2 linked regions of the Reyranella humidisoli genome follow. The protein of the gene in region 1 interacts with the protein of each later gene in a pairwise test. Links are inferred from orthologs where the notes say so. Each region holds a gene or a part of one and is shown in the gene's direction. Other genes may lie near its edges.

What was found.
Region 2: the proteins of tsaE (region 1) and rlmB interact in binary tests that used the Escherichia coli proteins (3 or more experiments, as listed by UniProt). The link is inferred for Reyranella humidisoli from one-to-one orthologs.

Annotation. Positions count from the first base shown.
Region 1 is NZ_JAHOPB010000001.1:1,912,947-1,928,004, reverse strand. Bases 5,937-8,821 are described here. They hold tsaE (tRNA (adenosine(37)-N6)-threonylcarbamoyltransferase complex ATPase subunit type 1 TsaE), read left to right. Parts: upstream 5,937-7,099; coding sequence 7,100-7,543; downstream 7,544-8,821. Other genes in these bases: KQ910_RS09415 (nucleotidyltransferase family protein), read left to right, coding at 8,534-8,821; KQ910_RS09420 (aminoglycoside phosphotransferase family protein), read left to right, coding at 7,530-8,537; ahcY (adenosylhomocysteinase), read left to right, coding at 5,937-7,048. Also shown: KQ910_RS09465 (HugZ family pyridoxamine 5'-phosphate oxidase), read right to left, coding at 50-790; KQ910_RS09460 (response regulator transcription factor), read left to right, coding at 912-1,607; KQ910_RS09455 (sensor histidine kinase), read left to right, coding at 1,576-3,372; KQ910_RS09450 (HPr kinase/phosphorylase), read left to right, coding at 3,369-3,827; RNase adapter RapZ, read left to right, coding at 3,861-4,778; KQ910_RS09440 (PTS sugar transporter subunit IIA), read left to right, coding at 4,787-5,191; KQ910_RS09435 (HPr family phosphocarrier protein), read left to right, coding at 5,188-5,499; more of ahcY, read left to right, coding at 5,657-5,936; more of KQ910_RS09415, read left to right, coding at 8,822-9,226; double-strand break repair protein AddB, read left to right, coding at 9,223-12,171; double-strand break repair helicase AddA, read left to right, coding at 12,168-15,058. UniProt on the Escherichia coli protein: Required for the formation of a threonylcarbamoyl group on adenosine at position 37 (t(6)A37) in tRNAs that read codons beginning with adenine.
Region 2 is NZ_JAHOPB010000001.1:3,047,453-3,062,538, reverse strand. The notes cover bases 1,588-4,500. They hold rlmB (23S rRNA (guanosine(2251)-2'-O)-methyltransferase RlmB), read left to right. Parts: upstream 1,588-2,618; coding sequence 2,619-3,383; downstream 3,384-4,500. Other genes in these bases: KQ910_RS14810 (glycosyltransferase family 2 protein), read right to left, coding at 4,308-4,500; KQ910_RS14815 (YggS family pyridoxal phosphate-dependent enzyme), read left to right, coding at 3,544-4,335; tuf (elongation factor Tu), read right to left, coding at 1,588-2,139. Also shown: transcription termination/antitermination protein NusG, read right to left, coding at 76-612; preprotein translocase subunit SecE, read right to left, coding at 614-805; more of tuf, read right to left, coding at 949-1,587; more of KQ910_RS14810, read right to left, coding at 4,501-5,102; UDP-glucose 4-epimerase GalE, read right to left, coding at 5,113-6,108; KQ910_RS14800 (carbamoyltransferase family protein), read right to left, coding at 6,199-7,953; KQ910_RS14795 (NAD-dependent epimerase/dehydratase family protein), read left to right, coding at 8,262-9,287; KQ910_RS14790 (UDP-glucuronic acid decarboxylase family protein), read right to left, coding at 9,473-10,444; KQ910_RS14785 (fatty acid--CoA ligase), read left to right, coding at 10,578-12,137; KQ910_RS14780 (phosphotransferase), read left to right, coding at 12,216-13,280; KQ910_RS14775 (ABC-type transport auxiliary lipoprotein family protein), read right to left, coding at 13,296-14,033; KQ910_RS14770 (MlaD family protein), read right to left, coding at 14,030-15,064; KQ910_RS14765 (ABC transporter ATP-binding protein), read right to left, coding at 15,071-15,086. UniProt on the Escherichia coli protein: Specifically methylates the ribose of guanosine 2251 in 23S rRNA.

The DNA of each region.
Region 1 (15,058 bases):
TCATGTGGATCGGACTTCGCAACCGCGAAATAAATGTCGCGTCGCGGAATCACCTTTCTTCCGGTTTCGCGGGAGGATCGGTCCGGGCCCGGGCGACCAGAGCCACCAGAACCTTGCGCGCGTCGCCGGCCGCCCCAAGCGGAGCGTCGAAGTCGAGCCGCGCGGTCTCTCCGCCCCGCCGCAGATCGAGGCCCTCCGGATCGATGCCCGTCATCGTCCACCCGCCGGCGGTCCGGCCGATCAACTTCTCGGCATAAAGCTGGACCGCATCGCCATGGTCCTCGTTCATATGGCCGACGATGCCCTGTTCGGCCGCCGCCAGGCCCTCGGCCTCGGGGGCCGCCAGCCCAGTCCGGTCGATCCATCGGATCTTGCCGAAACCGCCCACCAGATGACTGCGCTCCACGGAAACTCGGTAGAATCCGAAGTCCCTGAAGCCGGCATAAAGGGCCGCATCGGGATGCCGGGCCAGGAAACGCCGCTTCAGACGTTCGTCGTCGGTCCGTTCGGCACGCCCCAGCACGGTGACGCGCGGTCCGGTCAGGGGCTGGTCGAGGCCCGCCGTCCCGTCGAACAGCAGGGAAACCCGGCCGTCGGCCCGGATTGCCTTCGTATGCTCTGCAAGATCGCTCAGCAGCAGGATGGGTGTCAGGTCGTGATCGACCGCCACCAGAACCAGCGATGCATAGGGCCAGCCGGCCGGTTCGGCGGGCAGGAACGTGGCCAGGGACGCCCGATCGAGGCCGCGCAGCAGGGCGCGCACGGTGCGAGGCATGTCGTCTTGGGTCATTTTCGGTTCAAAAAAGCCGCAATTATTCGTTGAGTATTGTGGACCGGGAAGGCGGCGGCGACGGCCCGGTCTGTGATAGCATGGTCAGATTGCCGTTGTCCGCTGCAGGAGAAGCCACGCCGTGCGCAAGAACATCGCCCTCGTCGACGACGATCGCAACATCCTCACCTCGGTGTCGATGCTGCTCGAAGCCGAAGGGTTCCAGATCAAGACCTACAATGACGGAGCGTCGGCTTTGGAAGGCCTGAACCAGGCGCCCCCGGACCTCGGCATCTTCGACATCAAGATGCCGCGCATGGACGGCATGGAGCTCCTGAACCGCATCCGCAAGACGCAGCAGTTCCCCGTCATCTTCCTCACCTCGAAAGATGAGGAGATCGACGAGGTGCTGGGTCTGCGCATGGGGGCCGACGACTTCATCCGCAAGCCGTTTTCGCAACGCCTTCTGCTGGAGCGCATCCGGGCCGTGCTGCGCCGCGCCGACGTGGGCGGTGGCAAGGGCGAAGCCGCCGCCGAGCGCATCGTGCGCGGCGAGCTGGTCCTCGACCCCAGCCGCCACCAGTGCACCTGGAAGGGCAAGGAGGTGCACCTCACGGTCACCGAGTTCCTGCTCCTGAAGTCGCTCGCCGAGCGGCCCGGTCACGTCAAGAACCGCGATCAGTTGATGGACGCGGCCTACGGCGAGACGATCTACGTCGACGACCGCACCATCGACAGCCACATCAAGCGCGTCCGCCGCAAGTTCCGCGAGGTCGATGGCGAGTTCGAGCAGATCGAAACGCTTTATGGCATCGGATACCGATACCGCGACTCCTGAGCCCGCGCCGCGTCCGCTCGGGTCACCGACTTTAAGTTCCCGGATCGCGACGGCGCTCGGCCGCCTGTTTCCGCGTGCGGTGCGCAAGGCACCGCCGCAGGCGACGGGCGCTGCCGACTCGCCGTCGCTGCTGCGCCGACGGCGCAGTGTCGATCGCAGCCACTCGCCGCTGACCCGGCGCATCCTGCTGCTCAACCTCATCCCGGTGGCGCTGCTCACCCTCGGCGCAGTTTACCTCAGCGACTACGAGGAGGAGCTGATCGACACCGAACTCGCCTCGCTGCTGGTGCAGGGCGAGATGGTGGCCGCCGGCATCGGCGAGGTCGCGGTGGTCGGCGGCGAGACGACGGTCAACCGCATGGACGCCGACGCCGCGCGGCAGTTGCTCACGCGCCTCGTCCGCCCAACCGGCGTGCGCGCCCGCCTTTTCAGCGAGACCGGCGAACTGCTGGGCGATTCGGCGATGCTGAACGAGGTCGGCCGCATCCACGTCGTGCCCCTGCCGCCGCCGGAAATGCCGGTTGCCACCATCGAAACCGAGACGAAGTTCGGCGACCGCATCAGCGACTGGATCGCCCGCCAGCTCTCGAGGGTCGATCATTATCCCGAGTACATCGACAAGCCGGTGCCGACGCTGCGCGACTTTCCCGAGGCGGCGAGCGCGTTGCGCGGCTTCAATGCCTCGGCCGTGCGCAGCGCCGGCGACGGGCGGCTGATGCTCAGCGCCGCCGTGCCGGTGCAGCGCTACAAGCAGGTGCTGGGCGCCCTGCTGCTGACCCGCGACAACCGTGCCATCGCCGCGTCGCTGCGCGAGGTCCGCTACGACATGCTGACCATCGCCGCGGCCGCGCTCGGCATCACCGTACTGTTGTCGCTCTATCTCGCCGGCACCATCACCCAGCCGATCGTGCGCCTGGCCCGCGCCGCCGACGAGGTCCGCCTCGCCCGCGAGAGTCGGCCGGAGATCCCCGATCTCGGCAAGCGCGGCGACGAGATCGGCGACCTGAACGATGCGCTGCGCTCGATGACCGAGGCGCTGTGGCTGCGCATCAACACGATCGAGAGCTTCGCCGCCGACGTGGCGCACGAACTCAAGAATCCGCTGACGTCGCTGCGCTCGGCGATCGAGATGGCGGGCCATCCCAACCTCGATGCCGAGCGGCGCGCCAAGCTGATGGACATCGTCATGGACGACATCAACCGCCTCAACCGGTTGATCTCCGACATCTCCGACGCCTCGCGCCTCGATGCCGAGCTGATGCGCGGCGAGGTACGACCGGTCGAACTCGACAGGCTGCTGCGCGACATGGTCCATCACTACGCGGTAACGGCCAACCAGAAGTCGGGCGTCGAAGTCGAGTATCGCGTGGCCGCCAATCCGCCCTTCGTGGCGCATGGCCATGACGGCCGCTACGGCCAGGTCTTCCGCAACGTCATCGACAACGCGATCTCCTTCTCGCCCAGGGGCTCGAAGATTGTCGTCGAGTTGAGCCGCGAACCGCGCAACGGGCCGTTCGTCGTCACCATCGACGACGAGGGTCAGGGCATACCCGAGGACAATCTCGAATCGATCTTCCAGCGCTTCTATTCCGAGCGCCCGACCGAGCATTTCGGCCAGCATTCGGGCCTCGGCCTGTCGATCTGCCGCCAGATCGTGGAGACCTACGGCGGCACGATCGCGGCGAGCAACCGGCGCGCGCCGGACGGCAGGATCCTGGGTGCCCGATTCACGGTCCGGCTGCCGTCGGCCAGCGGGCGGAAGTGACCGTCACGGTAACGACTTTCGTTCACGCGACCTGCGTCGCGCTGCAGGCGGGCGGCAGGCGCTGGCGCGGCGTCCTGCTGCGGGGGCCGTCGGGCGCCGGCAAATCGGACTTCGCGCTTCGTCTCGTCGATGCGGGCGCCAGGCTCGTGGCGGACGACCAGACCGCCCTGTTCAGGCGGGGGCCATCTCTCATCGCCGCACCGCCGGGCACGATCTCCGGCCTGTTGGAAGTCCGCGGAATCGGGATCGTGAAGGTTGGCCGTCCACGGCTTCTCGCGCAGGTCCCGATCTCCCTGCTGGTCGATCTCGTGCCGCCGGAGAAAATAGAACGTATGCCGGAGCCGGCCCGGGAGGAACTGCTGGGTACCGAATTGCCAGTCGTCAGGCTGACACCTTTCGAAGCTTCCGCCTCTGCGAAGTTGCGCCTTGCTCTGGCGCAAATCCCGGCGGCATGATCGAAACAGCCCGCTATGCCAGACAGCCCTGCCTTGCCCGACCCCGCGACCACGCAAGATGCCCGTCGGCCCTTCGTCGTGGTCACCGGCCTGTCGGGCGCCGGCCGGGGAACCGCACTGAACGTGCTGGACGATCTGGGCTATGTCGCCGTCGACAATGTGCCTCTGCCGCTGCTTCACGACCTCATGCGATCGACGGGCGGTGCGCCCGGTGAAACGGCCCCGCCTCTGGCCCTGGGTGTCGATACCCGCACCTTCGGCTTCAACGCGCGAACTCTCGTCGAGCAGGTCGCCGAGCTTCGCGAGCATCCGGGCCTCGCCGTGCGGCTGCTGTTCCTCGAGGCCGATACGGAAACCCTGCAGCGGCGCTACACGGAATCGCGCCGGCCTCACCCGATGGCGCCCGACCGCCCGGTCATCGACGGCATTACCGAAGAGCGCCGCCAGATCGGCTGGATGCGCGACGCGGCAGACCTCTCGATCGACACGTCGTCGCTGTCGCCCCACCGCCTCAAGCAGTTGCTGGCCGGTTATTTCGGCCGCGGGCGCAGCGTCGGCACCCGAATTTCCGTTATGTCGTTTTCCTTTCGGCGCGGCCTGCCGCGCGAGGCGGACTTGGTCTTTGACGCGCGATTCCTCAAGAATCCGCATTACGACCCCATTCTGAAGCCGCTTACCGGCTGCGATCCGGCCGTGGCGGCGTTTATCGCAACCGACCCCGACTACCGTCCGTTCGTGAACAACCTGCAGGGCCTGATCGGGCCGCTGCTGCCCCGGTTCGACGCGGAGGGCAAGAGCTATCTGACCATCGCGATCGGCTGCACCGGCGGCAAACACCGCTCTGTGGCGCTGGCCGAGGAGATTGCAGACTGGTTGCGAAGCGCAGGCCGCTCCGTCACTCTCTCGCACCGGGACGTTGGGGCGGCCGGGGAGGCCGGTGGCGCAGGGTAGAGCAAAGAATGATCGGTATCGTACTCGTGACTCACGGCAATCTGGCGCAGGAATTCAAGGCCGCGCTGGAGCATGTCGTCGGAGTGCAGCAGTGCCTCTCCACGGTCTGCATCGGCGCCGACGACGACATGGAGAAGCGACGCGCGGAAATCCTGGAGCGGGTTCGGGCCTGCGAGACGGGTGAAGGCGTCATCGTGCTGACCGACATGTTCGGCGGCACGCCGTCAAATCTCGCGATCTCCATCATGGAGCAGGCGCGGGTCGAAGTACTGGCCGGCGTTAACCTGCCGATGCTGGTGAAGCTCGCCAGCGTGCGCACGCGGCCGATCGCGGAGGCCGTGCGCATGGCGCAGGAAGCCGGCCGCAAATACATCACCGTCGCCTCACGGATCCTGGCGAAGGAAGCCTCGTGAGCGACACCCTGCCGGGATCCAGTGCCGACGCCGGTATTGGCGCGCTGAAGCGCAGCCTCGCCATCGGCAACAAGCGTGGACTGCATGCCCGGGCGGCCGCCAAGTTCGTCCGAACGGCGGGCCAGTTCGACGCGGTCGTGCGCGTCTCCTTCAAGGGGCAGGAAGTCTCCGGCCTTTCGATCATGGGCCTGATGATGCTCGCCGCCGGGATCGGCAGCAGCGTCGAGGTGGTGTGCTCCGGCCGGCAGGCAGCGGACGCCATGGCCGCCATTTCGGCGCTCGTCGAAGGAAAATTCGGCGAGGATTGAGCAGCGGCGATGCCCGGCATAAAGACTCGGGCATATCGACATAAATTATTGCTTATATGTTGATCCGGCGCGTTGAGGCTGTTCCGCGCCGCTGATAGAACACGCCCGCTTTCGCAATTCGCCGCATGCCGGAACCGGCACAGCCAAGGAGCGCCAAATGGCCGACTACATCGTCAAGGATATCGGACTCGCCGACTGGGGCCGCAAGGAACTCGACATGGCCGAGACCGAGATGCCGGGCCTCATGTCGATCCGCAAGGAATACGGCCCGAAGAAGCCGCTGAAGGGCGCGCGCATCGCGGGCTCGTTGCACATGACCATCCAGACCGGCGTTCTGATCGAGACGCTGAAGGCGCTGGGTGCCGACGTCCGCTGGGCCTCGTGCAACATCTACTCGACGCAGGACCATGCCGCCGCCGCGATCGCCAAGGCCGGCACGCCGGTCTTCGCCATCAAGGGCGAGAGCCTCGAGGAATACTGGGACTACACCCACAAGATCTTCGAATGGCATGACGGCGGCGAGCCGAACATGATCCTCGACGATGGCGGCGACGCCACCCTGCTGGTCCATCTCGGCGCGCGCGCGGAGAAGGATCCCTCGCTGGTCTCCAAGCCGACCAACGAGGAAGAGGAAGTCCTCTACAAGGCGATCCTCAAGACCAACAAGGAAAAGCCCGGCTGGTACGCCAAGCTCGGCGCCTCGATCCGCGGCGTCACCGAGGAGACGACCACGGGCGTCCATCGCCTCTACAACATGGCGAAGGAAGGCAAGCTCCTGTGGCCGGCCATCAACGTCAACGACTCGGTCACCAAGTCGAAGTTCGACAATCTCTACGGCTGTCGTGAATCGCTGGTCGACGGCATCCGCCGCGGCACCGACGTGATGATGTCGGGCAAGGTGGCGATGGTCGCGGGCTTCGGCGACGTGGGCAAGGGCTCGGCCGCCTCGCTGCGCCAGGCCGGCTGCCGCGTGATGGTGTCCGAAGTCGATCCGATCTGCGCCCTGCAGGCGGCGATGGAAGGCTACGAGGTCGTGACGATGGAAGAGGCGGCGCCCAAGGCCGACATCTTCGTCACCGCCACCGGCAACGTCGACGTGCTGACGCTCGAGCACATGAAGGCGATGAAGCATCGCGCCATCATCTGCAACATCGGCCACTTCGACAGCGAGATCCAGATCGCGAGCTTGCGTAACTTCAAGTGGCACAACGTGAAGCCGCAGGTCGACGAGGTCGAGTTCCCCGACGGCAAGCGCATCATCGTGCTGTCGGAAGGCCGCCTGGTGAACCTGGGCAACGCCACGGGCCACCCGAGCTTCGTGATGTCGGCCTCGTTCTCGAACCAGACGCTGGCCCAGATCGAGCTGTGGACCAACCCGACCAAGTACGAGAAGCAGGTCTACACGCTGCCGAAGTTCCTGGACGAGAAGGTCGCGGCGCTCCACCTCGAGAAGGTCGGCGCCAAGCTGACCAAGCTGCGCCCCGACCAGGCCAAGTATATCGGCGTGCCCGAGGCCGGCCCGTTCAAGGGCGACCTCTACCGCTACTAAGCGGCCGGCAACGGCCCACAGCGGCTCATGCTAAGAAGTCGGCATCGCAAGATGCCGACTTTTTCTTTGCCCCTTCCCGACGAGGCCGCGACCGAGCGGCTGGGCGCGAGCCTGGCCGCCCGCCTGCGGCCGCGCGACGTCGTGGCGCTCGAAGGCGGGCTCGGCGCCGGCAAGACCACCCTGGCCCGCGCGATCCTGCGCGCCGCCGCGGGCGAGCCCACGCTGATCGTGCCCAGCCCGACCTTCACCCTGGTCGAGGTCTACGAGACCAGCCGCGGCAGTTTCTGGCATTTCGACCTCTATCGCCTGGAAGAGCCCGAACAGGTCTTCGAGCTGGGCTGGGAAGAGGCGCGCATCGATGGCGTGGCCCTGGTCGAATGGCCGGAGCGGCTGGGCAAGCTGCTGCCGCGCGAGCGGCTCACCATAAGCCTGTCCGTCGTGGGCGAAGGTCGGATCGCGACCCTGCAAGGAGACTCCCGTTTTGGCGAAGACTGAACGCGACCTGCTGCGCGCCGAGTTCGTGAGCCGCGCCGGCTGGGGCGATGCCGGCGAACGGCTGCTGGCGGGCGACGCCTCGTTCCGGAAGTATTTCAGGCTGAGCCGCCCGCGCGGCTCGGCGGTCGTGATGGATGCGCCACCGCCGCAGGAGGATGTGCGACCGTTCGTGCAGATCGCCCGGCACCTCATCGGGCTCGGCCTCAGCGCGCCGGAAATCCTCGCCGAGGATGTCGAGCACGGCTTCCTGTTGCTGGAGGATTTCGGCGACGACACCTACGCGCGGGTCCTGAAGGCCGGCGGCGACGAGGGCGAACTCTACAGCCGCGCCACCGACGTGCTTGTCGCACTCTATCGTGCAGGCGAACGCAGCCTGATGCCGGGCCTCGGCGCCTATGCCGGCGAAGCGTTGATCGAGGCGGCGCTGCTGCTGCCCGAATGGTACCTGCCGGAAGCGACCGGCCGGCCCACTCCCCCCGAGGAGACGGCGCGCTACGTCGCGGCATGGCGCGAATGCCTGGCGGCCCTGCCCGCCACGACCGAGACGCTGCTGCTGCGCGACTATCACAAGGACAATCTCCTGTGGCTGCCCGCGCGGCCGGGCGTGAAGGCGTGCGGCCTGCTCGATTTCCAGGACGCCCAGCGCGGCCACCCCTCCTACGATCTCGTTTCCCTGATCGAGGACGCCCGCCGCGACGTGGCGCCGGCGGTTCATGCCGCGTGCCTGGACCGCTACATCGGCGAGGCCGGCATTGCCGATGCCGCCGGCTTCCGCACCGGCTTCGCCCTGATGGCCGCACAGCGCCATGCCCGCATCATCGGCGTTTTCGTCCGCCTGCTGCGACGCGACGGCAAGCCTGACTATCTGCAATACCTGCCGCGGGTCTGGCGCATGTTCGAACGCTCGCTGGAGCACGAAGCACTGATGCCGCTGCGCGCGTGGGTCGATCGTCTGTTGCCCCCCGAACTGCGACGCATCGGAGCCGACACATGATCAGGAGCGCGATGATTTTGGCGGCCGGCCGCGGCGAGCGCATGCGGCCGCTGACCGATTCGATTCCCAAGCCGCTCATTCCCGTCGCCGGCCGGTCGATGCTGGAGCGCACGATGGACCGGCTGGATCGCAGCGGCGTGCAGAACGTCGTCGTCAACGTGCATCATCTGGGTAACCAGATTGCCGAGCGGATCGGCGGCCGAGCCCGCATCATTCGCGAGGACCGGTTGCTGGAGACCGGCGGCAGCGTCCGCAACGCACTGCCCTTGCTCGGCAACGCGCCCTTCTTCGTGCTGAACGGCGACGGTCTGTGGCGCGACGGGCCGGAATCGATGCTGGGCCGCCTTGCCGAAAAGTGGGATCCCAACCGCATGGACGCGCTGCTGCTGCTGCATCCGCTGGCAAAGGCCATCGGCCGCGAAGAGAAGGATCGCGGCGACTACTATCTCGAACCCGACGGTCGCGCCCGCCATCGCGGCTCGGCCGAGACCGCACCGTATCTCTTTGCCAGCATATCGGTCTGCGACTCGCGCCTGTTCAACGGATCGCCGGAAGGTCCCTTCTCGCTGCTGAAGCTGTGGACCCGCTCGCAACAGGCGGGCCGCCTCTACGGCGTCGTGCATGACGGCGACTGGTTCCATATCGGCACGCCGGCCGCGCTCGCCGAAGCCGAACGCGTGCTGGGATGAAGGGCCTCTTCACCATCGGCACCGAACGCCGTTTCGCCGACGAGCTGGCGCGGGTGGTGCTGGCCGAGCACGGCGGCGATCCGCTTTCTCTCGCGGATGTGCTGATCCTACTGCCGACGCGACGCTCGGTGCGCGCCTTGCGTGAAGCCTTCCTGCGCGCCGCCGACGGCACGCCCACGATCCTGCCGCGCATGGCGCCGCTGGGCGACGTCGATGACGGCGAATGGGAAATCGCCTCCGGTGATGGTGACGCGCTGACGCTGCCACCCGCCATCGACACGGCGGAGCGCGAGGCGCTGCTCGCCCAGTTCGTGGCAGCCTTCAAGGACGACCAGGGACATCCCATCGCACAGTCGGCGGCGCAGGCGCTGAAGCTCGCGCGTGAGCTTGGCCTGTTGCTCGACGAACTCGCCATCGAAGGCGTGTCGTTCGATCAACTCGAAGGGCTGGTCGAAGGCAACTTCGCGAGCCATTGGCAGCGCACGCTGCGTTTTCTCGCGATCGTCGGTGAGGCCTGGCCGCAGCTTCTGACCGAACGTGGGCGGATCGATGCCATCGAGCGACGCACGCTGGCCATTCGCAACCAGGCCACACGCTGGCGCGCAAACCCACCCTCGACGCCGGTGATCGCGGCGGGCTCGACCGGCTCGCAACCTGCGACGCGCGAGCTGCTCGCAACGATCGCCGAGCTGCCGCAAGGCGCCGTGGTCCTGCCCGGTCTCGACCGCGACATGGACGAGGCGAGCTGGAACGTGCTCGATCCGTCGCATCCGCAATACGGCCTGCACGAGTTGCTGGGCGCGCTCGGACGGACACGCGCCGACGTGGCCGAATGGCCCGGTGCCGTCGGCGGCTCGGCCCGTCATTTCCTTCTCAGCGAGTTGATGCGACCGGCGGAGACCAGCGAATCCTGGGTCAAGCCCGAAGCCGCTTCGCTGGAGCACCTGACCCGCGCCGACTGCGCTACGCCGCATCAGGAAGCGCTGGTCGTGGCGCTAGCCTTGCGCAGCGTCCTCGACACGCCGACGCGCACGGCGGCCCTCGTGACGCCTGATCGCGAGCTTGCGCGACGCGTCACCGCCGAGCTGAAGCGCTGGCAGATCGACGTCGACGATTCAGCCGGCGCCTCGCTTGTCGACACGCCCCCTGCCGGTCTCCTGCACGCGTTGATCGCCACGGTCGACGCAGGCTTCGCGCCGGTCGAACTGCTGGCTTTGCTCAAGCATCCGCTGTGTACCCTGGGCCAAGACCGCGCCTTCGTGCTGGACGCGACGCGACGCCTCGATCGCAAATGCCTGCGCGGCCTCAAACCGGCGGCGGGACTGACAGCAATTCGCGCGCGCGTCGCCGAGGCGAAATTCGGCGATCCCGCCGACCGCACGGCCGTGCAGACGCTGCTCGATCAGCTCGATGAAGCTACCTCGGCGCTCGTCGCTCTGATGCAGAGCGACGCCACGCCCGACGCACTGATCGATGCAACCGTCGCCGCGGCGGAGAAGCTCTCGCCAACCGTGACGCTTTGGTCGGGCAACGCCGGCAGTGCGCTGGCCGACGTGCTCGGCCGTCTGCGCACGGCGTGGACAGGCACGCCCGCCATCGCTTCAGGCGAGTGGCCCGGCCTGTTCGCCGCGATGCTCGAGCCCGAGACCATCCGGCCCGCCTTCGGGCGTCACCCGCGCCTGTTCATTTGGGGTCCCCTCGAAGCACGATTGCAGCGCGCCGATCTTCTCGTGCTGGGTGGCCTGAACGAAGGCACGTGGCCGCCGTCGGTCGAGACCGGCCCGTGGATCAATCGACCGATGCGGGCGGCGCTCGGCCTGCAGCAGCCCGAGCGGCGCATCGGCCTGTCGGCACATGATTTCGTGGCAGCCCTGGGCGCCGAGAGGGTGTTGCTGACGCGCGCCGAGCGCGAAGGCGGCGCGCCGACGGTGCCGTCGCGCTGGCTGGCGCGCCTCGATGCCCTGTTCGGCTATGAGCCCGGCGGCAACGCGCCGGTACCGGAATATATCCTGCGCGGGCGGCGCAGCTTCGTCGCCTGGGCCGAAGCGATCGATCGGCCCGACAACTACGCGCCCTGGCTGCGGCCCGAGCCGCGCCCACCCATCGAGGCGCGACCCACGCGTCTTTCAGTCTCCAGCGTGGAGCAGTGGCGGCGCGATCCCTACGGCCTCTACGCGCGGCGCATCCTGGGACTGCAGGCACTCGATCCACTGGAAGCGGAATTGGGCGCGGCTGATCGCGGCAACGCCCTGCACGACGCACTCGACGAATTCTTGCGCGCCCATCCGTCAGGCATCCTGCCGCCCGACGCCGTACGCGAATTCGAAGAGTTGGGCGAAAAGCATCTCGCCGATCTCCTGACCGCGCCGGCGGAGCGCGCCTTCTGGTGGCCGCGCTTCCAGCGGCTCGCCCGCTGGTTCGTTGCCCATGAGAATGCGCGTCGCGCCAACGGCACCAGGCTCCTGACCAGCGAGAGCAACGCCGCGATGACCGTCGGACCTGCTTCGCACCCGTTGCGCATCGAAGCGCGCGCCGATCGGGTCGACAAGCTCGGGCACGGCGACTGGGAGATCATCGACTACAAGACCGGCCGCGTGCCGACCAAGGACGAGCTCGACGCGCTGTTCGCGCCGCAGCTTCTGCTTGAGGCGGCGATGGCCGAGCGCGGCGGTTTCGAGAAGATCACCGGCAAGGCCGAGACGGTGCACCTGTCCTACTGGCAGGCCAATGGATTGGGCGACGGTGGCAAGGTGTCGGAGATCAAGGGTAGCGACGAGCTCGTGGCGAAGATGATGGTGCTGGTCGAGAAAATGGCCGAGCACTTCGCCAATCCCGACACGCCCTATCCCGCGCTGCCTTGGCCCGCCTACGGCCCGCACTTCAACGACTACGCCCATCTCGAACGGGTCGCCGAATGGTCGACGGCGGGCGGAGGCGACGAATGAGCGACGTGCTCGACGCCCTTGCCATCGCGACGAACGCGCAGCGACGCGCGACCACGCCCGATCATTCGGCGTGGGTCGAGGCCAATGCCGGTACCGGCAAGACGAAGGTGCTGACCGATCGCGTGACGCGGCTGCTGCTGGATGGCGTGAAGCCCGAGCGCATCCTCTGCCTCACCTTCACCAAGGCGGCCGCCGCTGAGATGCGCAACCGGCTGGCGCACCAGCTCGGCCGCTGGGCGCTGGGCGATGACGCAAAGCTGGACGACGGCATCGCCAAGCTGATCGACCGTGCGCCCACCGCCACCGAGCGCGTGGTTGCACGCCGCCTGTTCGCCCGCGTGCTCGATGCGCCGGGCGGCATCAACATCCTGACCATCCATGCCTTCTGCCAGGCGCTGCTGAAGCGTTTCCCGCTCGAGGCCGGCGTCGCACCGGGCTTCGAGATTCTGGACGAGGCCGAAGCCCAGACCATCCTGCGCCGCGTGCAGGACGAGCAGATGGAAGCGCTGGCCCGGCTCGATGCGCCTCCAGCACTGGCTGCCGCCTTGGCGTCCGTCGCCGGCAAAGTCTCGATCGCGGAATACGCCGAACTGATGACGAGGCTGCTGAGCGAGCGGGCTTGGCTGCTCGCCCGCATCGGCGACGAGGCTGGTCTTCAAAGGGTCCGCGTACGACTGGCGAAGGAGATGGGCTGCGGGGTCGACGATACGGCCGAGAGCCTGACCGGCAATGCTTGCCTGGACGCGGCGTTCGACGCGGCCGCGCTCGGCGAGGCCGCCCGCGCGCTCGCCAAGGGCGGCAAGCAGGACAAGGTGCGCAGTGCCGTGATGGCGGAATGGCTGGCCTCGACCGACCGGCCGGCGATGCTGACCGACTACGCAGGGGCCTTCTTCACCGCCAAGGGCGAGATCCTGGCGCGACTCGCGACCAAGGCCGCGATTGCCGAGATGCTCGGTATCGAGGATGTGCTGCTGCGCGAAGCCAAGCGGCTGGCGGAGGTCCTCGACCGCATCAACGGCGCGGCGCTCGTCGAGCGCACGCTTGCCCTTCTGCGCCTCGGCCTCGACATCACCGATCGCTATACCCGCGCCAAGCGCCGCCGCGCCGTGCTCGACTACGACGATCTGATCGTGGCCACGCGCCGCCTGCTTGAAAGCGCGGAGAGCGCCGCCTGGGTGCTCTTCAAGCTCGACGGCGGCATCGACCACGTGCTGGTCGACGAGGCGCAGGACACCAATCCCGATCAGTGGGAGGTGATCCGCCGGCTCACCGAGGAATTCTTCGTGGGCGACGGCGCGGTCGGCCGCAGCCGCACCATTTTCGCTGTCGGCGACACCAAGCAATCGATCTTCGGCTTCCAGCGCGCCGATCCGCGCAAGCTGAAGGAGATGCGCGAGTGGTTCGACGAACGCAGCCGCGTCGCCGACCGCATGTTCGTGCCGGTCGAACTCAACGTTTCGTTCCGCTCGACGCCGGCCGTGCTCGATGCGGTGGACTGGGTGTTCGGTGAGATCGAGGCAGCGAAGGGTGTCGCCGAGCCGGGCGACGTGATCCATCTGCCCAGCCGCAAGAACGAGCCCGGCAGGGTCGAACTGTGGCCGCTGGTCGTCGGCAGCGAAGACAAGGCCGACACGACGGATATCGTGGGCGCCGGCAGCGGCGGTGGGCCCGCCCTGCCCCACCAGCGGCTGGCCCAGCTGATCGCCGTGCATGCCAAGGGCCTGATCGGCACGGAGCGACGCGCGCGCGATGGCGAGAAGCTGCATGCCGGCCACTTCATGGTGCTGGTGCGACGACGCAACGAGTTCGTGAACGCGCTGGTGCGCGCGCTGAAGCGCGAGGGTGTCGAGGTGGCGGGCGTCGACCGGCTGAACCTCGGCCAGGAACTCGCCATTCAGGATCTTCTGGCGATGGCGCGCTTTGTCCTGCTGCCGCAGGACGACCTCAACCTCGCCGCTCTCCTCAAGTCGCCGTTGATCGGCCTGCAGGAAGAACAGCTTTTCACCCTGGCCTGGAAGCGCACCAGCCATCTGTGGCGCGCTCTGCGCGAGCGTCGTGCCGAAGCGCCGTTCGCCGCGGCCTACGCGGCCCTGTCCGACTGGCTGCGTCGCGCCGACTACGAAACGCCGTTCGACTTCTTCGCCCGCGTGCTCGGGCCGGAAGGTGGTCGTCGCCGGTTGCTGGAGCGACTCGGTCGCGAAGCCTCCGATCCGATCGACGAACTGCTGGCGCGCGCGCTGCAATACCAGGGCATCGAAGGCGGCTCGCTGCAGGGCTTCCTGCGCTGGTTCGAGACCGGCGGCGGCGAGATCAAGCGCGACCTCGACCAGAACCGGCGGCGCGAGCTGCGCATCCTGACCGTACACGCATCGAAGGGCCTGCAGGCGCCGATCGTCTACCTGCCCGACACGACGCGCGTGCCGCGCGATTCGGAGCGGTTGCTGGCGGGTGCCGAGGGCGAGGCCCGTCTCTGGCTGCCGCGCACCGACGACGCCAACGAAGCGGCGCGCGCCTGGCGCAGCGAGGCCCGCGACCGCGCGCTGGAGGAACAGAACCGGCTGCTCTACGTCGCCATGACCCGCGCCGAGGACCGGCTCTATGTCGGCGGCTGGGTCGGCTCGCGCAAGCCCGACCGCGGCTGCTGGTACGAACGCATCGAGACCGGCCTGCGGGCCAGCAGCGAGGCGGCAGACAGCGACGACGAGCTGCATGCGCGCGCGCGTGCCGTCGCGCGGCCCTTCGACTTCACCGCGGCTCTCGGAGTCGATGGCTGGGAGGGCGATGGCTACGAGCTGATCAACCAGGGCCGGATTATCGAGACGGAGCAACCCGAACTGCCGATCGCCGACGAGGCGCCGTTGCCGGACTGGTGGAGCCAGCCGGCGCC
Region 2 (15,086 bases), 1.1 Mb from region 1 along the record:
CTTCCGAGGGCGCGCGATCTACCAAATAAGATCGCCCGCCACAACCCTCTATTTGTCCCCCGGCAGGGGAACGGATCAGATCTTTTCCACCTGCGCGTAGTCGAGTTCGACAGGGGTCGACCGACCGAAGATCGACACGGCGACCTTCAGACGTGCCCGTTCCTCGTCCACATCCTCGACGGTGCCGTTGAAAGAGGCAAACGGGCCGTCGGCCACCTTCACCTGCTCGCCGATCTCGAAGCTGACGGCCGGCTTGGGCCGTTCCACGCCCTCCTGGACCTGCTTCAGGATGCGGTTGGCCTCGGCATCAGAGATCGGCACCGGCTTGCCGCGTCCGCCACCGCCCAGGAAGCCCGTGACCTTGGCCGTGTTCTTGACCAGGTGCCAGGAGTCGTCGGTGAGATCCATCTTCACGAGCACATAGCCCGGGAAGAACTTGCGCTCGGTGTTGACCTTGGCCCCGCGGCGAATCTCGACAACCTCTTCGGTCGGCACGATGACCTCGGTGATCTCGTCGTCGAGGCCCTTCTTGCCGGCCTGCTCGCGGATCGACTGGGCAACCTTGTTCTCGAAGCCCGAGTAGGCGTGAACGACGTACCAGCGATGAGCCATGTCAGGAAACTCCGAGCAGAAGCTTCACGACGAAGCCAATGACCTTGTCGGCCACGAGGAAAAACAGCGCCGCGATGACGACGAAGATGAACACCATGCTGGTGGTGATCATGGTTTCACGCCGAGTCGGCCAGGTGACTCTCGCCACCTCGGCCCTGACTTCACGGACGAACTCGAGCGGATTCTTTGTCATGATCGCCGTTCTTCAAATAATGGCAGGAGCGGAGGGACTCGAACCCACGACCCTCGGTTTTGGAGACCGATGCTCTACCAACTGAGCTACACTCCTGCAGTCAAATCACCGCCGTTTGGTGCCGGCGGCGATCCTCTATAGCACTACTTTACGACTTTGGTGACGACGCCGGCGCCGACGGTGCGTCCGCCCTCGCGGATGGCGAAGCGCAGGCCCTCGTCCATGGCGATCGGCTGGATCAGCTCCACCACCAGGCGGGCGTTGTCGCCCGGCATCACCATCTCCGTGCCTTCCGGCAGCGTCACCACGCCCGTAACGTCCGTCGTCCGGAAGTAGAACTGCGGACGGTAGTTCGTGAAGAACGGCGTGTGACGGCCGCCCTCTTCCTTCGTCAGGATGTACGCCTCGGCCTCGAAGTTCGTGTGCGGCGTGATCGAGCCCGGCTTCGCCAGGACCTGACCGCGCTCCACGTCCTCGCGACCGACGCCGCGCAGCAGCGCGCCGATATTGTCGCCCGCCTCGCCCGAATCCAGCAGCTTGCGGAACATCTCGACGCCCGTCACCGTCGTCTTCGTCGTGGCCTTCAGGCCCACGATCTCGACTTCCTCGCCCACCTTCACGATGCCGCGCTCGACGCGACCTGTAACCACCGTGCCGCGGCCCGAGATCGAGAAAACGTCCTCGATCGGCATCAGGAACGGCTTGTCCTTGTCGCGCGCAGGCTGCGGAATGTACTTGTCGACCTCTTCCATCAGCTTCAGGACAGCTTGCTCGCCCAGCTCCGGGTTCTTGTCTTCCAGCGCCATCAGCGCCGAGCCCCGCACCACCGGAAGGTCGTCGCCCGGGAACTGGTAGCTCTTCAGAAGCTCGCGAACCTCAAGCTCGACCAGGTCCAGAAGCTCCGGATCGTCGACCATGTCGCACTTGTTCATGAACACCACCAGCGCCGGAACACCGACCTGGCGCGCCAGCAGGATGTGCTCGCGCGTCTGCGGCATCGGGCCGTCAGCCGCCGAAACCACCAGGATCGCGCCGTCCATCTGCGCCGCGCCCGTGATCATGTTCTTCACGTAGTCGGCGTGGCCCGGGCAGTCCACGTGCGCGTAGTGGCGGTTCGCCGTCTCGTACTCGACGTGCGCCGTCGAAATCGTGATGCCGCGCTCGCGCTCTTCCGGAGCCTTGTCGATCTGGTCGTAGGCCGTGAACGTCGCGCCGCCCGTCTTCGCGAGGATCTTCGTGATCGCCGCCGTCAGCGACGTCTTGCCATGGTCAACGTGACCGATCGTACCGATGTTGCAGTGCGGCTTGTTCCGCTCAAACTTCGCCTTCGACATGGTGTCACGACCCTCGTGATTCTTTCAGACACAGACCGAACTAACTGGCCGACGAGGCCAATCCTGGAGCGGGTGAAGGGAATCGAACCCTCGTCGTAAGCTTGGAAGGCTTCTGCTCTACCATTGAGCTACACCCGCAACGCCCGATTACAGCCAATCCCGCGCAATGGTCCGATGGTGGAGGGGGAAGGATTCGAACCTTCGTAGACGCGAAGTCGGCAGATTTACAGTCTGCTGCCATTGACCGCTCGGCCACCCCTCCGTCCCAACGGGCATAGAACGAAAAAGCCTGTAGGGGCGCGGAGATACAGTGCCGCCCGGTCGGCTGCAAGCACTTCCTTAAAAGCCAATGGAACAGAAGGTCCCGGCACCCGCAAAACCCGCGCAGTCCGGCTGCCGGCTGTGCCGCACCCCACCGCCGGGGTAGCAGCGCGGCCGCAGCATTGCCCACAGGGGCTCAGCGCCATACAAGGCTCGCCATGCGCCCTCGCCCCAACCGCCCCCACCGCCAGTCCCGCACCGGTAACCAATCCATCTGGATTTTCGGCCGTCACGCCGTGCTCGCGGCCCTCGCCAATCCCGACCGCCGCATCGAGCGCGTCTTCGCCACGAAGGAAATGGCCGATAACCATGCCGCGGAGATCGGCAAGACGGACATGACCATCACGTCGCGCGAGGATCTCAACCAGCGGCTGCCCAACGGCTCCGTCCACCAGGGCATCGCCGCCCTCGTGGCACCCTTGGAAGAGCCCGGTATCGAAGACATACTGGGCCGCTGCGGCGACAATGCCCTGGTCCTGGCGCTCGACCAGGTCAGCGACCCGCACAATGTCGGCGCCATCCTGCGCTCCGCCGCGGCCTTCGGCGCCGCCGGGGTGATCGTGACAGACCGCCACACCCCTTCCGATACCGGCACCCTGGCCAAGTCCGCCTCCGGGGCCCTCGAAGTCGTGCCGCTGGTGCGCGCCGTCAACCTTGCCCGCACCCTGGACCAGCTCAAGGAAGCCGACTTCTGGACTTACGGGCTGGCCGAGAGCGGTGACACGAAGATCGGCGACCTCGACCTCAAGGGCCGCACCTGCATCGTGCTCGGCGCGGAAGGCGAAGGGCTGCGGCGGCTGACCGCGGAGAAATGCGACCGGCTGGTGACAATTCCCACCAGCAACGCCCTGTCCGCCCTCAACGTCTCCAATGCCGCCGCCGTCGCGGCTTACGAGTGGGCGCGACAACGGCCGGCGGTTTGAGGTAAACGTCCCGCCGCAAGGTCCGGCGCCGGGTTAGCACAGCGGTAGTGCAGCGGTTTTGTAAACCGAAGGTCGGGGGTTCGATCCCCTCACCCGGCACCATTCCCGGGCGGTGGCGCGCCGGCCTTCTCCCGCACTTCCAGCGACAGGGCCGTGCTGCATGACCTCCCACATTGACCCGCTCCTGACGCTCTCTCCCGAAGATACCGAACGCTTCGGTCCCGATCCGCAGGCCGCCTTCCGGGTCAATCTGGCCGCCGTGGAGGCGCGTATCGCCGCCGCCTGCGCGCGGGCCGGGCGCGACAGGTCGTCGGTGCGGCTGCTGCCCATCACCAAGACCGTGCCAGCGCACATATTGCGCCTCGCCCATGCCGCCGGCGTCCATCCGTTCGGCGAGAACAAGATCCAGGAGGCGATGGGCAAGCGCGACGCGTTGCAGGACCTCCCCATCGATTGGTGCATCGTCGGCCATCTGCAGAGCAACAAGGCAAAGTATCTGGCGCGCTTCGCCCGCGAGTTCCACGCGCTCGACAGCGCGAAGCTGGCCGAACTCCTCGACAAGCGGCTGGAGATCGAGGACCGCGTCCTCGACGTTTACATCCAGGTCAATACGTCGGACGAAGACACCAAGTACGGCCTGCATCCCGACGACCTGCCGTCCTTCATCGAGACACTCGGACGATACTCGCGCCTGAAGCCGCGGGGCCTGATGACCCTGGCCCTGCTCAATGCCGACATGGAGAAGGTGCGGCCCTGTTTCGACTTGCTACGCCGCCTGCGCGACGAGGCGATCAAGCTCAACCCTTGCCTGACCGAACTGTCGATGGGCATGTCGGGCGACTTCGAGGAAGCGATCGAGGAAGGATCGAACGTCGTGCGCGTCGGCCAGGCGATCTTCGGCAAGCGGCCGACGCCGGACGGTCACTACTGGCCGGGCCTGCTGAAACCCTGAGCGGCCGACAGACGCCGGTCCAGCAGTTCCAGCGCCAGCAACACCTCCGCCAGCAGCCGCTGGAAGGCGTAGAACCAGCCCGCCTTGCCGTCGAGCACGGCACCTTTGGCGAACAACACGTAGCCCAGCACCAGGATCGGCGCGGGCCATCCCATCAGGCGTATCCTGTCGACGCGCCCCAGCCGCTCGCGCGGCGTCTCGAGAAGGTGGACGGCCTCGCGCGCGGCGTATTTGAGCTGCGAACCCAGCCAGCGCGACAGCGGCTTGCGGTCGTCGTGATAGATCGCACTCCTGAGGTTCGAGACCCTCCCCTGCAGGCGGATACGATGCCCGTGCCCCTCGTTCTCGTAGCGCGCACCCGCGACGCGGTAGAGCACGGCGCGCGGCGGGTAGAGCGTGCCACGGAGCGCATGGCCATGGATGCGGTAGACGAAGGCTGCCCTGTAGCCGACATCCTCGGCTGCCGGCTGCAGGCTCTCCAGTTCCGGGACGAAGCCATCGCTCAACTCATAATCCGCGTCGAGCGACAGGACCCAGTCCGTGCGGATTTGCGCGAGGCCAAAATTGCACTGCTCCGCGAAGCTGTCGAACGGCCGATGGATCACCTCGATGCGCGGATCCTTCGCCAGCACGTCGAGCGTACCGTCAGTACTGCCGCTGTCGATCACGACGATGCGCCGGGCCCAATCGAGCTTCGCCAGCGTCCGCTCGATGTTCGCGATCTCGTTGAAGGTGATCAGCAGCGGCGTGACGAGATCGCGGTCCATGGGGCGTCGCTCAGCGGGCCTTGGCCTGCATCGCGCCCGACCGGCTTTCCGTCATCCAGGTCCAGGCGCTGCGGATGATGTCGTCGATGGACGAATGGGCCGGCGACCAGTCGAGTGCTTTCCGTGCCGCCGATACGTCGGCCACCAGGACGGGCGGATCACCAGGACGCCGGGGGGCCTCGACGGTTCGGATATTTCGGCCCGTGACGACACGGGCTCGCGCGATGATCTCGCCGATGCTGGCGCCATAGCCGGCACCGAGATTGTAGGCCTGGTACGTGCCCGGCTTGCATCGCATGAGCGCCGATACGTGAGCCGCCGCGAGGTCGGTCACATGCACGTAGTCTCGCACGCAGGTGCCATCGTGCGTGTCGTAGTCGGTACCGAATACGGAAATGCTCGCCCGCGTTCCGTGCGCCGCCTGCAACACCAACGGGATGAGATGCGTCTCGGGATCGTGCTCCTCGCCCAGTTCGCCCTCCGGATCGGCGCCGCCCGCGTTGAAGTAGCGAAGCGAAATGGCGCCCAGCCCGTGGGCGGCACAGGCATCGCGCAGGATCTCCTCACCCATCAGTTTGGTCCGACCGTAGGGATTTATCGGCCGCTGGCACATGCCCTCGACGACCGGCAGGCGCTCCGGGATGCCATAGGTGGCGCAACTGCTCGAGAAGACGATCGAGCCGATGCCGTGGGCCCGCATCACCTCGACGAGCGTGATCATGCCCGCGACGTTGGCCCGGTAATAGCGCGTCGGCTCGGCCATCGACTCTCCGACATAGGCCAGCGCGGCGAAATTGATGACCGCATCGGGCCGGTGCTCACGGATCGCCGCACCCAGTGCCACGGGGTCGTTGATGTCGCCCTGGAACAGCGGCCCCCATTTCACCGCCCAGGGATGGCCGGTGTGGAGATTGTCGTAGACGATCGGCAGGTGGCCGGCGCGCGCAAGCGCCTTGCACGTATGCGAGCCGATATAGCCCGCGCCCCCCGCCACCAAAACACGCACTATGCCGTCCCCCACTCGAATGCCTTGCTGGCGAATGCCTTGCAGGCAGGATAGCTCAATTGCCGGAACCGGTCCTGCTGCGCCAGCCGATCAGCGCTGGATGAGCGTGTCGCCAAGCACGAGGACGTCCATCCTGGTGCGCAGGAAGCAGTCGATCGCCTCCTCCGGCTTGCAGACCACCGGTTCGTTTTCGTTGAAGCTGGTATTGAGCACGATCGGCACGCCGGTGAGGTCGCGGAACGCCGAGATCAGGCGCGCATAGCGCGGGTTGCCCGACCAGGTGACGGTCTGCAGGCGGCCGGTGCCGTCGACATGGGTGACGGCCGGGATTTCGGCCCGCTTTTCCTCGCGGATGCGGAAGACCTGCATCATGAACGGCACGTCGTCGTCGGTCTCGAACCACTCGGGGACGGCCTCGCGCAGGATCGAGGGCGCGAACGGCCGGAAGGATTCCCGCCGCTTGATCTTGAGGTTGAGGATGTCCTTCATGTCGGCGCGGCGAGGATCGCCCAGGATGGAGCGGTTGCCGAGCGCGCGCGGCCCCCATTCCATACGGCCCTGGAACCAGCCGATCACCTTGCCCTCGGAGATCGCCTGCGCCGTATGCCGGCACAGCGTCGCCTCGTCGGCGATGCGCTCGATGCGGCACCCTGCCGCCTCGAAGTCGGCGCGGCGCTGGTCGATGGCGGCCGCGATCTCGTCCGGCGTCGCCGACGGACCCCAGTAGGAATGGTCCATCACGAAGTGGCGCTTCGCTGTTGCGCCCTCCGTCTTGTGCCAGGTGGCGAAGGCCGCGCCGATGGCGCCGCCGGCGTCGCCGCCGGCCGACTGGACGTAGAGCTTCTTGAACGGCGTGCGCTCCAGCACCTTGCCGTTGGCCACCGAATTGTAGGCACAGCCGCCCGCCAGGACGACAGCATCGGCTCGGTAACGCGCATGCAGCGTATTCAGCAGGTGGAAAAAGGCGTTCTCGTAGGTAACCTGGGCCGAGCGTGCGATGTCGCGGTGCTTGTCCTCGAGGGGCGCCGCCGGATCGCGTGCAGGCCCCAGGAGCTTCACGAGTTCGTCGCTCCACAGGCGGCCACCCGAGGGAATGCCGTCCGTCACCTGGTAATTCGCGCCCTCGCCGGACGCGTGGCGGAAGTAGCGCAGGTCGAGGGCGAAGGTACCGTCATTCTTGAGACGGACGATTTCCTTCATCTGGTCGACATAGGTCGGCTGGCCGTAGGGCGCGAGGCCCATGACCTTGTACTCGTCGCCATAGTGCGGGAAGCCGATGAACTGGGTCATCGCCTCGTAGAAGACGCCCAGCGAGTGCGGGAAGTAGACCCGGCCGTCGACCGCGAGATTGCCACCCTCGCCCAGCCCCCAGGCCGCCGAGGAAAAGTCGCCGAACCCGTCGACCGAGACCGCGACGGCCTTGTCGTAGGGCGAGACCAGGAAGGCCGAGGCCAGATGGCAGAGATGGTGCTCGACCGTGTGGGCCGTCCCGCGGAACTCCTGCTCCGGCAGGTGCTGCTTCAGGTTGCCGGCGACGTCGGCCCGTTCGCCGCGATTGCGCAGCCGGCTCAAAACATAGTTCAGGCTGACACCCGAGGTCAGCGCATAGGCGAGCTTGCGCCAGCGGTTGGCGGCGTTGTCACTGTTGATCGCCACATGATCGACCTCGGCCAGCGCTATGCCGGCCTCGCGGAGGCAGTAGCGGATCGATTCGCTGGGGAAACCGCCCCAGTGCTTGATCCGGCGAAACCGCTCTTCTTCAACCGCCGCGACCAGTTCGCCGTCCTTTACCAGGCAGGCAGCCGCGTCGGCATGATAGGCGTTGAGGCCGAGGATATAGGTCATGCAAAAAGGTCGGGCATCGCGAAAAATTACGCCTATGTTGTTGGTATAGATCAATTTTCGGGTGGGACCATCTTTTTCACCGGCCCTGGAGATTCAGCGACGCCTCTCTACCGCAAGATCATGCACAAGGCATGCGGCACGGCGGCGGCTTGACGAGGCGGGTACTTCCGATCAAACGGACTTCCTCGCGCGGCCCGTTTCCCTTCCGGGCCCCCGATCGCGTGCTCGACCGAGGCGCGGCGCCAGACTCGCCAAGTCGTTGATAAGTCGGATAAAACCCCTCGCTTCGATTCGAAAGGCTTTCGTTCATGTCCAAGAGTGATCTCGTCGTCGTCACCGGCGCCGGTGGCTTCATCGGCGGCCATCTGGTCAAGGTCCTGCAGCAGCGGGGCCACACCAAGATCCGTGCGGTCGATGTGAAGCCGCTCGACGAGTGGTACCAGAAGACTCCGGGCGTCGAGAATCAGGTGGGCGACCTCGCCCTGCTCGAGCCCTGCCGCAAGGCCGCCAAGGACGCCGCGATGATCTACAACCTCGCCGCCGACATGGGCGGCATGGGCTTCATCGAGACCCACAAGGCCGAGTGCATGCTGTCGGTGCTTACCAGCACCCATATGCTGGTCGCCGCCAAGGAAGCCGGCGTGCCGCGCTTCTTCTATTCTTCATCGGCCTGCGTCTACAACGGCGACAAGCAGACCGACGCCAACGTCACGGCGCTGAAGGAAGAAGACGCCTACCCCGCGCTGCCGGAAGACGGCTACGGCTGGGAGAAGCTGTTCAGCGAGCGCATGGCCCGCCACTTTCGCGAGGATTTCGGCATCGCGACCCGCGTGGCGCGCTACCACAACGTCTACGGGCCGGAAGGCACCTATGACGGCGGCCGCGAGAAGGCCCCGGCCGCGATGTGCCGCAAGGTCATCGCCGCCAAGCTGTCGGGCAAGCACGAGATCGAGATCTGGGGCGACGGCGAGCAGACCCGCTCGTTCATGTATATCGACGACTGCACGCAGGGCACGATCAAGCTCGCCGACAGCGACATCATCGAGCCGCTGAACATCGGCAGCGACGAGCTGGTCAGCATCAACACGCTGGTCGACATGGTCGAGAAGATCGCCGGCATCAAGCTGAAGCGCAGCTACAAGCTCGACGCTCCGAAGGGCGTGCGCGGTCGCAACAGCGACAACACGCTGATCAAGAAGCTGATGAACTGGGCCCCGTCCATCCGTCTCGAGGACGGCATGGAGAAGACCTACAAGTGGATCTACGACGAGATGACCTCGGGCAAGGTCTCGGTCGTCAACGCGTTGCCGAAACAGGCCCTCGCCGCCCAGTAAGGCACGCGTCCTGCAAGTATCTTCAAGCGCCGCGAGGGAAACTTCGCGGCGCTTCGCATTTGGGCTTCGATCAGTTGCCTCCCCATTCAAATGGGGAGGTGCCGCATTTCATGCGACGGAGGGGTCATGACCCCATCGCCCTCGTAAGACGAGGGCACTTCCTCATCTGAATGGGGAAGCGGCGGTTAGCGACCGACGCGGCTCACGTCGCGGTTGCTCTTCAGGAGCTCGTCGAAGAAGGCGATCGTCTTCGTCAGGCCCTGATCGAGAGCGACCTTCGGCTCCCACTTCAGCTTCTCCCGCGCCAGAGTGATGTCGGGACAGCGCTGCATCGGATCGTCGACCGGCAGCGGCGCGAACACCAGCTTGCCCTTGCCGCCGACCTTGTCGAGGATCTTCTCTGCCAGATGACGGATCGGCATCTCGACCGGGTTGCCGATGTTGACCGGGCCGGTGAAGTCGTCGGGCGTGTGGTCCATCAGGCGCAGCCAGCCGTCGAGCAGGTCGTCGACATAGCAGAAGGCGCGGGTCTGCATGCCGTCGCCATAGATCGTGATGTCCTCGCCCTTCAGCGCCTGCACGATGAAGTTCGACACCACGCGCCCGTCGTTCGGGTGCATGCGCGGGCCGTAGGTGTTGAAGATGCGCGCCACCTTGATGCGCAGATTGTGCTGGCGGTGATAGTCGAAAAACAGCGTCTCGGCGCAGCGCTTGCCCTCGTCGTAGCAGGCGCGCGGCCCCAGCGGATTGACGTTGCCGCGATAGCTCTCGACCTGGGGATGCACGGTCGGATCGCCATAGACCTCGCTGGTCGAGGCCTGGAAGATCTTGGCTCGCACACGCTTGGCGAGACCCAGCATGTTGATGGCGCCGTGCACGCTGGTCTTGGTCGTCTGCACCGGGTCGTGCTGGTAGTGAACCGGCGAGGCCGGGCAGGCGAGATTGTAGATCTCGTCGACCTCGACATAGAGCGGGAAGGTCACGTCGTGACGCATCAGCTCGAAGCGGGGATTGTCGAGGCAGGCCATGACGTTGGCCTTGGTGCCGGTGAAATAGTTGTCCACGCACAGCACGTCGTGGCCGGCCTCGAGCAGGCGCTCGCACAGGTGGGAGCCCAGGAAGCCTGCGCCGCCGGTGACCAGAATCCGCTTGCCCATGGTGCCTCGTGCAATCGCCGTGTTTCGCGGCCGACACTAGGCGATCAAGCTCTTGAATTCACTTCAAAACCGCCGAAGGATGATACTGCCCGGCTGCAACGACGGACGGGCGTTTGGCAGGGGGAAGCGTCGTATGAGTATTGAGATGGTGGGCCTGGCCGACATCGTGCGCGCCCACGGCGCGTCGCACCCGGACACGGTGGCGATCGTCTATGAAGGCCGGCGGACCAGCTACGGCGCCCTCGACCGAGCCTCCAGCCGGATCGCCTCGGGACTGATCGCCGAAGGCGTCAGGCCGCAGGCTCGCGTCGCCCATCTCGACAAGAGCAGCGACGTCTATTTCGAGCTGCTGTTCGGCGTCGCCAAGGCCGGCGCGGTGATGGTCTCGGTGAACTGGCGGCTGGCGCCGCCCGAGGTCTTGCAGATCGTGAACGACGCCGAGGCCGAAATCCTGTTCGTCGGCGAGGAATATTTCCCGGTGGTCGAGAAGATTCGCGACCAGCTCAAGAGCGTCCGCAGGATCGTGACCCTGGGTCCTCGTCACGGCGCCTGGGAAGCCTTCGCCGAGTGGCGCGACCGGCATCCCGACATCGACCCTCGTGTGCCCGCCCGACTGGAGGACACTGCCGTCCAGTTCTACACCAGCGGCACCACGGGCCTGCCGAAGGGCGCCGAGCTTACCAACGCCAACTTCGCCTTCATGTTCGAGCAATGGACGGAAAGCTGGCTCATGAAACCTGGTACGCAGAACATCGTCTGCCTGCCCATGTTCCACATCGGCGGGGCCGGCTGGGCCATCGCCGGTCTTTTTGCAGGCGCGACCAACCATGTGGTGCGCGAGTTCGTGCCGGCGCGCGTGCTGGAAATCATCGAACGGGACCGCATCGAAGTCATGCTGCTGGTTCCGGCGATGATCCTGTTTCTGGTGCAGGCGCCGCAGATCCGCGAGACGGACCTGTCGAGCCTGCGCCTCATCGTCTACGGTGCCGCGCCGATCCCCGCCGAGCTGCTGAAACAGGCGATGGCGACCTTCGGCTGCGGCTTCCAGCAGGTCTACGGACTCACCGAGACGACCGGCGCCATCACCCTCCTTCCGCCCGAGGATCACGACCCGTCCGACCCCAAGAAGCTGCTGTCCTGCGGCTATGCGCAGGTCGGAGTAGAGTTGCGCATCGTCGACGAGACCGGCGCCGACATGCCCACCGGCCAGGTCGGCGAGATCGCCATCCGCTCGCCGCAGGTCATGCGCGGCTACTGGCGCCTCCCCGACGCCACGAAGCGTGCGATTCGCGTCGACTGGTTCTTGAGCGGCGACGCAGGTTATCTCGACGAGAAAGGCTATCTCTTCATCTACGACCGGGTGAAGGACATGATCGTCTCGGGCGGCGAGAACATCTATCCGGCCGAGGTCGAGAGCGCGCTGTTCGGTCATCCCGCGGTTTCCGACGTGGCGGTGATCGGCGTGCCCGACGAGCGCTGGGGCGAGGCCGTGAAGGCCGTCGTCGTGCGCAAGACAGGCTCCGAGGTCACGGCCGGCGACCTTATCGGATGGGCTCGCGAACGCATCGCCGGCTACAAGCTGCCAAAGTCGGTCGATTTCATCGATGTCCTGCCGCGCAATCCGACCGGCAAGCTGCTGAAGCGCGAGCTGCGCAAGCCCTATTGGGAAGGCCTGGAGCGCAACATCAACTGATCGGCGTCATTGACCGCCCTGCGGATCCCCTCGCAAACGCGTCTCGAATTCCCCCAGCCACGGTTCTAGAACAATCCCATGTCCAATCTGCCCGACAATCTCACGCCCGTCCGCCAGGCCCACGTCTTCGACGAGGCCCGGCTCACCGACTACATGAAGGCCAATGTCGAGGGCTTTCGCGGCCCGATCAGCGTGCTTCAGTTCGAGGGTGGGCAGAGCAATCCGACCTTCCACGTCACCGACGGCGGTGGGAACATGTACGTCCTGCGCAAGAAGCCGCCGGGCAAGCTGCTGCCCTCGGCCCACCAGGTCGATCGCGAGTATCGCGTGATCAAGGCGCTGGCCGACCATACCGACGTGCCGGTGCCCAAGCCCTATGCGCTCTGCCAGGACGATTCGGTCATCGGCACCACCTTCTACATCATGCAGTTCCTGCCCGGCCGCGTTCTCGCCGACGTGAAAATGCCGGGAATCTCGCCGGCCGACCGCGGCAAGATCTTCGATTCGATGAACGACGTGCTGGCCCGCCTGCACAATGTCGACTACCGCGCTGTCGGCCTCGGCGACTATGGCCGCGAGGGCCAGTACATCCAGCGTCAGCTCGCGCGCTGGTCCAGCCAGTACGACCTCGCCCGCACCGAGGACATCGAATCGATGGAAGCCCTGAAGAAGTGGCTGCCGGAGAATATCCCGCCGGGCGATGAGACGCGCATCAATCACGGCGACTATCGCCTCGGCAACACGATCGTGCATCCGACCGAGCCGCGCGTCATCGCCGTGCTCGACTGGGAACTGTCGACGCTCGGCCATCCGCTGGCCGACCTCGGTTACAACTGCATGATGTACCATTTCGGCGAGGGTTTCGGCGCCTCGGGCGGCTATGCCGGCAAGGATCTGCGGGAATTCGGCATCCCCACCGAGCGGGAATACCTGGCGGCCTATGCCCGCCGCACCGGCCGCACGGAAGTGCCGGCCTGGGACTTCTACCTGGCCTTCTCCCTGTTCCGCCTCGCCGCCATCGTGCAGGGCGTCTACAAGCGCGGCCTCGACGGCAATGCCTCGTCCGAAACGGCGACCAAGTACGGCAACCGCGCCCGCGCCATGGCCGATCTCGCCTGGAAAATGGTCGAAAAGCGCGCCTGAAGCCGCGTCGCCAGCCTACTCGTCGGCGTAGGGCACCATCGAGGCGTCCTGGCCCCTGGGGCAATTTTCGCTGTCGATGATGGCGTTGGCCGGATTGCGAAAGCGCTCGATGTCGTAAGGCGCCGACTCGCTCGGCGGGCGTGCCGGCGGCGTCTTCAGCGTCCACGAGACCAGCCGCTTGATGACGCTGCCCAGTGCCTGATCGAAGGCCTCGACCACTTTCGGCACCTTGTCGGCACGCGCCCGCACGCAGCGCTCGAAGGAGGCGACGCCGATGATCTGGCGGTCGGGCATGCGCACCAGCTTGGCGATGATCCGCACTTTCACGATCGGCGGCTGGCCGTAGAAGTACATCGCCTCGAAATTGCGCAGGTCGGGCTGCAGCACGTAGTTGGCACGCAGGCCGATCGACTCGCGCGAGACCGCCACGATCTTGCGCGTGTTCTCGAAGGAATCGACGATGCGCGTCTGCACCATGAGCGGCGCCCGGTCGGTCCACGCCACCTTGGCGTAGTAATCCGTCGAGGTCGGCGTCATGGCGATGGCGATGCGGCCGGTATTGAGGCTGGCCGCCGCCACCGGGGCATCGACCGCGAGCTGCCAGTAAACGGCCGGCAGATCGGCGTCGAAGGTGCTCTTGGGCGAGATCGTATAGAGATCGGTCGGCTCACCGGCCGAGTCGACGGCACTGACGAAGGAACAGCCGGTCAGGAGCGCGACGGCGACAGCGCAGGCGGCCAGGCAACGGATCATTTCGGCGTGTATCCCTGCTTGCCGCTGAACACGAAATTGGCCGGGTCCCGCTCCAACCGTGTGGCGATGACGTTGAGGTTGGCGGTGAGCTGGCGCAGGTCCCGGAGGGCCAGCGAGAATTCGGTCAGGCCGGTCTCGGTGAAGTTCTTGATCGGGCGGCTGTTGTCCGTCACCAGCTTGCTGAGCTGGCCTGCGGCGGAATTGATGTTGGCCAGCGCCGCCCTTGTCTCGTTCAGCGTCTTGCGAAGCTCGCCCGGGTCCTTCCCGGCCAACGCCTTCCGGGTCTCGGCATCCTGCGGTCCGATTTCCTGGGCGATCAGGGTCAACGAGTTGGTGAGATTGTCCAGCTTGGCGAACGTCTTGCGGAAGTCCGCGATGGCGCCCGGCAGTTCGGCCAGGGTCGCCTGGATCGCGGTATCGGACTTGGCAAACGCATTCGTCGCCGTCTGGAGGTTCTTCAGCGAGTCGGTTACGGCGCCGATATTGTCGGGACTCAACAGGTCGTTCAGGCGATCGACGGTCGTGCTCGCCTTGGTCAGCAGTTCCTGCGCCGAGGTCGAGGTGGCCTGCAGGAACGAGGCGCCCTCGCGAATCTCGGGATAGGGCTTGTCGCCCAGCTTCTTCTTGGGCTTCACCTGGTCGACGTCGAGGCGGCCGACGATCTGGATGAAGGGCGCACCGGCGATGAACGGCTTTTCGAACACCGCATAGGACCGGTCACGAATGTCGATCGACCAGTCGACGGCGACCGTGACCTCGATCTTCTCCGTGAGCCGCTCACGGCCCGTCGAGCGCTGGGTATCGACACGCGAGGTCAGCTGGATGTTGGCGACCCGTCCCACGCGGAGGCCGCGATAGAACACCGGCGAATCGTTGGTCAGACCCTGCACGTCGCCCGAAAAGAGAATGTCGTAATAGGCATAGGAGGTGCGATCGCCGGCGCGCAGCTTCCAGATCACGAAGCCTGCCACGGCCGCAACGAACAGGATCATCGCCGCGCCGATCAGCACATAGGGCGATTTTCTTTCCATCGACGCTTACTTATGCTCCTGC